4 regions of the Vibrio sp. 1078-1 genome follow, and region 2 is predicted to be linked to each of the others. Evidence: predicted binding sites of a transcription regulator. Region 2 holds the regulator's gene; each other region holds the start of a gene.

Region 1 (2,202 bases), on a different contig from region 2:
CGTAGGTCACGGAATAGCGGTGCGGTTTGTGGTTCATCGCTAACACGAGATTGAGTGCAAACGCCCCCAAAATTGAAAGGCCAATCACTTCTGGTGTGACAAAGAAGAATGAAGCAAACAGGATACATGCATCGATTGCCATTTGGCTTTTGCCAACTGAAATGCCAAATTTGTCTTGGATAAACAAACACAGCACGTTAAAGCCACCCAAGCTGGAGCGATGTCGGAATAGGATCAGCATACCGAGCCCCATTAAAAGCCCGCCTGCGACGGCGCAATAAACTTCATTTACCGATTCGAGCGAGATTAGCAAATAAAGATGATCGGCAAAGATAGAAACCAACGCGCCAGAAATGGCACTATTAATGGCGAAATGACGGCCGAAGCGTTTCCATGCTAGTAAGTAAAAAGGACTGTTTGCTAAAAAGTACAGCACACCAAAGGTAAAAGGTGTAAATTGGCTAATAAGCAGAGCCAATCCAGTCGTGCCTCCCGTTAGAAGGTTCGCGGATTGGAGAAAGAAAACGCCTTGAGCTACTAAAAAGGTACCCGTGAGAATCGCTATCCAGTCTTCTTTTAATGAGTGTTTTTCCATCAATATTGCAGTCATTAGTGATAAATAAGGCGTGCATAGTAGTAAAAAGATGATCTTTTCGGTAGCTAGAGGGTAAAATTTACGGTAAACCTATGTAATTGCTGTTTTACAGGGTGTAAAGCACAAATTTGACAGGCAATAGATTGTCGTTATGCGATTGCAATGCTGGCATGGTAAACATTGCTTGTCATCATGAAAAAACTGCATGAGAAAAATTGTAAATTTCTCTTTATGACCTAAATCAAATTATGTAGAATGCGCGCCATTAGGGTGACGAAAACGTTTGCGTCGGGTCATTCAACAGTTTTTTTGCAACTTTCAGTACTAATCTGAGTCAGGAGATACAGATGCTTAAGCGTGATATGAACATCGCAGATTACGATGCGGAACTGTTCGCAGCTATCCAGGAAGAAACTCTTCGCCAGGAAGAACACATTGAACTTATCGCTTCTGAAAACTACACAAGCCCACGTGTAATGGAAGCGCAAGGTTCTCAGCTAACGAACAAATACGCTGAAGGCTACCCAGGTAAGCGTTACTACGGCGGTTGTGAGTACGTAGATAAAGCTGAAGCACTAGCAATTGAGCGTGCATGCCAACTATTTGGTTGTGAGTACGCTAACGTACAGCCTCACTCAGGTTCTCAAGCAAACAGCGCAGTTTACATGGCGCTTCTTAACCCTGGCGATACAGTTTTAGGCATGAGCCTAGCGCACGGTGGTCACCTAACTCACGGTTCACCAGTAAACTTCTCGGGTAAGCACTACAACGTTATCCCTTACGGTATCGATGAAGCTGGTCAAATCAACTACGACGAGATGGAACAGCTAGCACTTGAACACAAACCTAAGATGATCATCGGTGGTTTCTCTGCTTACTCGCAAATCGTTGATTGGAAACGCATGCGTGAAATTGCTGACAAAGCAGGTGCTTACTTATTTGTTGATATGGCGCACGTAGCTGGTCTTATCGCTGCCGGTGAATACCCAACACCAGTACCGCATGCTCACGTGGTAACAACAACGACGCACAAAACACTAGCAGGTCCTCGCGGTGGTCTTATCTTGTCAAATGCTGGCGAAGATATGTACAAGAAATTGAACTCAGCAGTGTTCCCTGGTGGTCAAGGTGGCCCTCTAATGCACGTTATCGCTGGTAAAGCAGTAGCGTTCAAAGAAGCGATGGAGCCAGAGTTCAAAGCTTATCAAGCTCGCGTAGTGAAAAACGCAAAAGCAATGGTTGGTCAGTTCCAAGAGCGTGGCTACAAAATCGTATCTAACGGTACAGAAAACCACTTGTTCCTTGTTGACCTAATCGACAAAGATATCACTGGTAAAGACGCAGACGCGGCACTAGGTGCTGCAAACATCACTGTAAACAAGAACTCAGTACCAAATGACCCACGCAGCCCATTCGTAACGTCTGGTATCCGTGTAGGTACGCCAGCGATCACTCGCCGTGGCTTCACTGAAGAAGATGCAAAAGAGCTAGCAAACTGGATGTGTGACGTTCTAGATAACATCGGCAACGAAGAAGTTATCGAAGCGACTAAACAGAAAGTGCTAGAAATTTGTAAGCGTCTACCGGTTTACGCCTAACTGTTCTTC
Region 2 (2,202 bases):
CGTAAAAACAATGTCATTACAGAGTAAAGTCATTGCTTACACACTTGCCATCGGTAACCCCGCTACCTTCCATATCGTAATATGGTTCAGGCCGGAGGCTTTGCGTCCCACTCTTTCGAATGGTTTGCCCTGTGCGTGACACAATGAGCATACTTCTTATATTGAATTAACATCACGGTTTAGCGTTAAAAGTGTGATATCGGTTCAATAAAAATGATAGATTGAATGCTCTATTTTGCATATGGAAAGGTGCAAATTGGCCTTTGAAAAGGAGTTCTTAATATATATTACATTTATATAAAACAGGGAGTTAACGTTAGTCAATTGTTATTAGAGTGGTGTGAAGTATTAGAGAATGCTTAATTTTTCCAAAAAAATAAGCGCCCCTGTAGAGCGCTTATTTAACACGGTTAAATACAGTAAAATTTAGTTCATTTTTTTCACAGTATTTCGAATTACAAGCTCAGGTTGCATTTCGAAAATTCGTTTTTCGTGTTCTTTATCTTTGATACGCTCAAGTAGAATTTCGAATGCATTTTTACCAACACGACGTTTAGGTTGGTGGATAGTCGTTAGCGGTGGAGAGAAGTATTCTGCAAGCTCGATGTTGTCGTAGCCGATCACTGAAATATCTTCAGGAATTTTGATCCCGTTTTGTTGCAAGCGGCTCATTAGGCCTAGAGCCATTGTGTCGTTAAAACAGAATACCGCCGTCGGGCGCTTGTCCATTGCGGTAATTTTATCTGCAACTAATACGGCCGTATCACATTCAAAGTTACCTTCAAGGATCCAGTCTTCATTTACAGCTAGGTTCGCTTCGCTCATTGCGCGACGGAAACCTGCAATGCGCTCTTGGCAAGCAAGCTTTTCAAAATGACCGCTTAGACAAGCGATATCCGTATGACCATTGTCAATCAGATGTTTGGTCGCAATGTAGCCACCTTCTTCTGAGTTATCCATGATTTTGTCTGCTTGCGAGCTCTCTGGGCCCCAATCCATGACCACTTTAGGAATGTCCGCATGACGGTCAAGCATCTCTTTTAGTTCTTCGGTTAAGTCAGAACACATCACTAGGATGCCATCAACGCGCTTTTCAGCCAGCATACGAATGTAATCGCGTTGTTTTTCGTAAATCCCGCCTGTGTTACATAAAATCAGAGTATAGCCTTGGCGGTAACAGTAGCTCTCAACGCCATCAATCACTTCTGAGAAAAATAGGTTAGTTGATTGAGTTACTAACATGCCAATCGTACGAGTTGAGTTGCATTTTAGGCTGCGTGCAACGGCACTTGGCGCGTAATTCAGCTCGTCAACGGCTTTCATTACTTTTTCTTGCGTTGCTTCTGCAACGAAACGCGTTTTATTGATAACGTGCGAAACTGTCGTAGTGGAAACGCCGGCTAAGCGAGCAACGTCTTTTATCGTGGCCATAAATGGTGTCCTGTATCGAGCTACTGAAATATGTCGTATTGGATGTACCTGATGCTCTAATGGTTTCACACCTAGCAATATAAAATTGGCGCTAAGTGTCTCGGCAGCGGTTGATCCAAGTGCGACAAAAGGGTGCGTAGCAGCATCGGTCGATGAATTTTATCTTTTTTCTATCTGATGAGAAATTGCCATCAACCTGTTAAGAAAACACAAAAACCGCTATATTTCAGCGGTTTACATATAAATCATATTTAATCGTTTGCGCTCACATTTTAGCCCTATGTGGACTGACTAGCAATGTTTTCAGCACGAGATTTGTGTATTTGAAGTCACATTTTGACTGCTAAATAACCAAGCGTCTTTGCGCTAAGTTAAGGCAAACGAATATTATACCCAAGTTACTTACAATTGGTCACTTTCGGCATACAGGAAGCCCGATAGGCAGGCTCCCTAAAAATAGGCGGCAATTATTCACCAAGAAGGTAGGCGCTGTCTAGTTTACAAAATGCAACTAATAGTTTCGCGACACTCGAGTAAAATCCAAATTCGTCGAATTGTTTACATTTGTCTGAAAACTGAGGTAACCAAGACATCAATTGTTGCTGGATAAAGTCGTTTTGTTTAACGAAGGCTTCTTCCATGTGTTTTTCTTGTTCAAGCTCGTTTGAGCGGATAATCATGTTCCCGAGAAAGTCGAGCTCAACGGCTAAGTGATCCGCAGGTTCCTTTAGGTTTTCGTCTACTTGAACGCCAAATTCAGCCATCAACTTT
Region 3 (2,202 bases), on a different contig from region 2:
TCATTCACAACAATCTTGTTACCAATCAACGAGCCTGCTGTGGTTGCTTCTTGCCATGGTATACCCAACAACCAAGCGACCGGCGCAAACACAAAACCTAGGATGAGCTCAAAACTTAATGGTGTCCCAATCAGATCACCTATCCAACCTAACATACCGTTTAGCATTGCAATGACACTAATAAACGCCAGTAACGTACCACCGACCGATACAGCAATGCGTACACCCGCCATGGCACCATCGGCTAATGCTTCTACTACGTTGGTTGCACGTGGAATTTCAACTTGGCTAATGTCGATATCTGCTGCTTTATCCGTATCTTCTGGCATTAAAATTTTTGCCATCAACAAGCCGGCAGGTGCCGACATAAATGCAGCTGCAATAAGATAGTTGAGGTCGACACCCAGTGATGCGTAACCGACCAACGTTCCGCCAGCAACTGACGCTAAACCACCTGTCATAACTGCAAAGAACTGCGAGTCAGTCATGTGTTTTAGGTAAGGCTTTACCATCAATGGTGCTTCAATGGTACCGACAAAAATGTTTGCTGTTGCAGACAAAGACTCCGCACGACCGATACCCAGCAGCTTTTGAATACCACCACCGATAAAGTTAATGATTTTTGGCATCACACCAATGTGATAAAGACCTGAGATAAGAGAGGAGAAGAAAACGATGATACCCAGAACATTGATCGCAAAGGTGAAGCCCCCTGTCGCCAAATTACCGAATAAAAACGCAATGCCCTCTTGACCATAGTTGATCAAATTCGACACAACACTGCTCACTGAATTCAGCGCATCTCTTCCTGCTGGTACATATAAAACCAACAACGCAAACAGTACCTGCAAAGCAAACGCAAACGACACCGTTCTCAGCTTTATATTTTTTCTATTTGTAGAAAGTAGCCATGCTAGGAATAGTATGGCTACGATACCAATAATTGAGTTCATAAAATGAATCCGACAGAAGGGGGATATGGAAGGCACCGGATTGTATAGCGGACTCAAAATGCTGCAAGTTGAGGATGTTAACAGTGTGAAAAGTTTAAGAGACCAATAACTGACCAATAAAATAACCACTTGAATTTATTGAAGATAAACGTTTGCTTATTTTAATTGTTTCCATATGGAAAATATGTTTCTGGTTCAGGAAAAATTTTTGTGAAGTGAATCACTTTATGTGTCGTTCTACAACGTCATTGATCCTGTTATTTAGGAATAGAGATGTAAGGTGCTAAACGTTGGTCCCAATGACAAGGGTTGCCGATCTTCTGTTTGATAAAGTTAATCACTGCGGATATTTTTTTTGGCATATGTTGGCGGCTTGGGTATACCGCATAAAACGGCATCGACTGGCTGGCTTTCCAGTCAGGTAACAGCTGTATTAACTTACCCGTTCTGAACTCATCACCCAGCAAGTAAGTGGCAAGGTAGGCAATACCCCAACCTGCAATAGCCGCGTCCCGGACGGCTTCTGCCAGATCCACTGAATAGTTACCCGAGACTTTTACGTTCAATTCTTGCTGATCTTTGGTAAACGCCCACCCCGTATAGTCACGCTCCCAGCTTCTGTATATGAGGCAGTTGTGAGCAGATAGGTCATCCGGTTCTGTTGGCGAGTCATGTTTCAATAAGTAATCTGGCGATGCCGCAACAACAAACTGGCAATCCGTCAAACGCTGCGCAATGTAACCTTCAGGCAAATGCTCGTTGTTGGTTACCCATAAATCGAGCCCTTCGGCTAACATATCGACCTTATAGTCAAACAGATGTACTTCCACTTGAAGTTGAGGATACAGTTCGCGTAACTCTTGAATCGCTGGAATAATGTGTAAGGTACCAAATGATTGCGACAACCCAAGACGTACCAAACCTGCCACTTCATCCCGCTGGGTTTCCATCTCTAATGTGGCGCTGCTCACCGCTTGTACCACTTGCTCACAGTGATGAAAAAAGGTTTTCCCTGCCTCTGTCGGCGTAAAGCTTCGCGTAGTGCGTTGAACAAGCTTGATACCAAGAGACGCTTCTAACTGACTCAACTGTTTACTCACATGAGACACCGACACGCCTAAGCTCTTTGCAGCAGCTGTGAAGCTTTTGTGTTTAAGAAGAGCGGAGAAAATCACCATTTGTGCGGCACGTTCAGATAACACGCTTTACCTCGATTTGGTTATAGAAAAAACAAAGGGCTCCGAAGAGC
Region 4 (2,202 bases), on a different contig from region 2:
TCGCCGTTTAGACGACGTTTAAGCTCTGCCGCTTCTGCAGGGTAAGCTGCAGCGTATGCTTCGAATTTTTCATTCCAAGCTGCTTCTTTCGCGGCGCCCGCTTCTTTTGCATCCCACTCAGCGTAAACATCTGCCGGGATCTCAAATGGGCCGTACTCCCAACCTAGGTATTCGCGAGCCGCTTGGATTTCATCGTGACCTAGTGGTGCACCGTGACAGTCGTGCGAACCAGACTTGTTAGGAGAACCGAAACCGATAATTGTTTTGGTACAGATAAGCGTAGGACGTGGGTCCGCTTTTGCTGCTTCAATTGCTGCGTTGATCGCGTCTGAGTCGTGACCATCGACTGCTGGGATTACATGCCAGCCGTACGCTTCAAAACGCTTAGGTGTATCGTCAGAGAACCAGCCTTCAACGTGACCGTCGATAGAAATGCCGTTGTCATCCCAGAACGCGATCAGTTTGCCTAGACCTAACGTCCCAGCAAGAGAGCATGCTTCATGCGAGATGCCTTCCATTAGACAGCCGTCACCCATGAACACATACGTAAAGTGGTCAACGATATCGTGACCTTCTTTGTTGAACTGTGCCGCTAGTGCTTTCTCTGCGATCGCCATACCAACAGCGTTAGTGATGCCTTGACCTAGAGGACCAGTTGTTGTCTCGATACCAGGCGCGTAGCCGTACTCTGGGTGACCTGGGGTTTTTGAGTGCAATTGACGGAAGTTTTTCAGATCGTCAATAGATAGCTCGTAACCGCTTAAGTGCAGTAGAGAGTAAATAAGCATTGACCCATGACCGTTTGACAGCACAAAGCGATCGCGGTCGGCCCACTCTGGGTTTGAAGGGTTATGGTTTAGGTGAGAGCGCCAAAGAACTTCAGCGATATCAGCCATACCCATTGGTGCGCCTGGGTGGCCTGAGTTAGCTTGTTGAACACCATCCATGCTTAGAGCACGAATTGCATTGGCAAGATGTTTACGAGACGACATGTCTGCTCCTGAGTACATTAAGCGAAACGAAAAGTAGGTCATAATTCTCTCAAAGCCCTGTTGGGTGTGCAAACGTTTTCCAGTCCAAAACCTCACAAATATTGCACCTTTCGCGCCAAATCGTTCGAAGTTCTTAAAATTATCAATAAATCAGGCAAACGTTTGGTTATAACAAAAACCAAAAAAGAGCTTGTAATTCGAGCAATCAAATTTAGAATAGACGTCTAGATGTAGATACACCTACAAAAATTAGTATTAATTTGCGCTGGAGAGTTTATCATTCCCCAGTTTTAAACCAGATATAGTGGAGCTAACATGGCTAAGCACCTGTTTACTTCTGAGTCAGTATCAGAAGGTCATCCAGATAAAATTGCAGACCAGATTTCTGATGCGGTTCTTGACGCGATTCTAGAGCAAGATCCAAAGGCTCGTGTTGCATGTGAGACTTACGTTAAAACCGGTATGGTAATGGTGGGTGGTGAAATCACGACTTCAGCATGGGTAGACATCGAAGAGTTAACTCGTGAAACCGTTCGTGAAATCGGCTACGTACATTCAGATATGGGCTTTGACGCAGATTCTTGTGCGGTACTAAACACAATCGGTAAACAGTCGCCAGATATCAACCAAGGTGTTGATAAAACTGACCCTAAAGAACAAGGTGCAGGCGACCAAGGCATCATGTTTGGTTACGCTTGTAACGAAACTGAAGTACTAATGCCAGCGCCAATTACTTACTCTCACCGTCTTGTTCAAAAGCAAGCAGAAGTTCGTAAAAACGGCACACTACCTTGGTTGCGTCCTGATGCAAAATCTCAGGTAACATTCCAATACGATCAAGGTAACATCGTTGGTATCGACGCGGTTGTTCTTTCAACTCAACACTGTGACTCAATCTCAACTTCAGACCTGCGTGAAGCGGTAATGGAAGAGATCATTAAGCCAGTGCTACCTTCTGAGTGGATCAACAAAGAAACAAACTTCTTCATTAATCCAACCGGTCGCTTCGTAATCGGCGGTCCTATGGGTGACTGTGGTCTAACTGGTCGTAAGATCATCGTAGATACCTACGGCGGCGCAGCTCGTCACGGTGGCGGTGCGTTTTCTGGTAAAGATCCATCAAAAGTTGACCGTAGTGCAGCATACGCAGCACGCTACGTAGCGAAAAACATCGTAGCCGCAGGCATGGCTGACCGTTGTGAGATCCAAC

The links. Region 2 encodes PurR, which represses purine synthesis genes. Its sites were predicted from a motif close to TNANGNAAACGTTTNCNTNA; they were not measured.
Region 1: the regulator PurR is predicted to act here: its motif matches at 867-886, upstream of glyA (serine hydroxymethyltransferase).
Region 3: the regulator PurR is predicted to act here: its motif matches at 1,094-1,113, upstream of R7190_RS17580 (NupC/NupG family nucleoside CNT transporter).
Region 4: the regulator PurR is predicted to act here: its motif matches at 1,143-1,162, upstream of metK (methionine adenosyltransferase).

What each region holds. Positions count from the first base shown of each region.
Region 1 is NZ_JAWOWM010000009.1:168,353-170,554, forward strand. It holds gene R7190_RS17170 (YitT family protein) at 1-595, opposite strand, end outside; gene glyA (serine hydroxymethyltransferase) at 943-2,193, shown strand.
Region 2 is NZ_JAWOWM010000002.1:133,294-135,495, forward strand. It holds cyclic di-GMP riboswitch class I at 50-139, opposite strand; gene purR (HTH-type transcriptional repressor PurR) at 427-1,431, opposite strand; gene torD (molecular chaperone TorD) at 1,899-2,202, opposite strand, start outside.
Region 3 is NZ_JAWOWM010000010.1:65,859-68,060, forward strand. It holds gene R7190_RS17580 (NupC/NupG family nucleoside CNT transporter) at 1-953, opposite strand, end outside; gene R7190_RS17585 (LysR family transcriptional regulator) at 1,211-2,155, opposite strand.
Region 4 is NZ_JAWOWM010000013.1:19,141-21,342, reverse strand. It holds gene tkt (transketolase) at 1-992, opposite strand, end outside; gene metK (methionine adenosyltransferase) at 1,308-2,202, shown strand, end outside.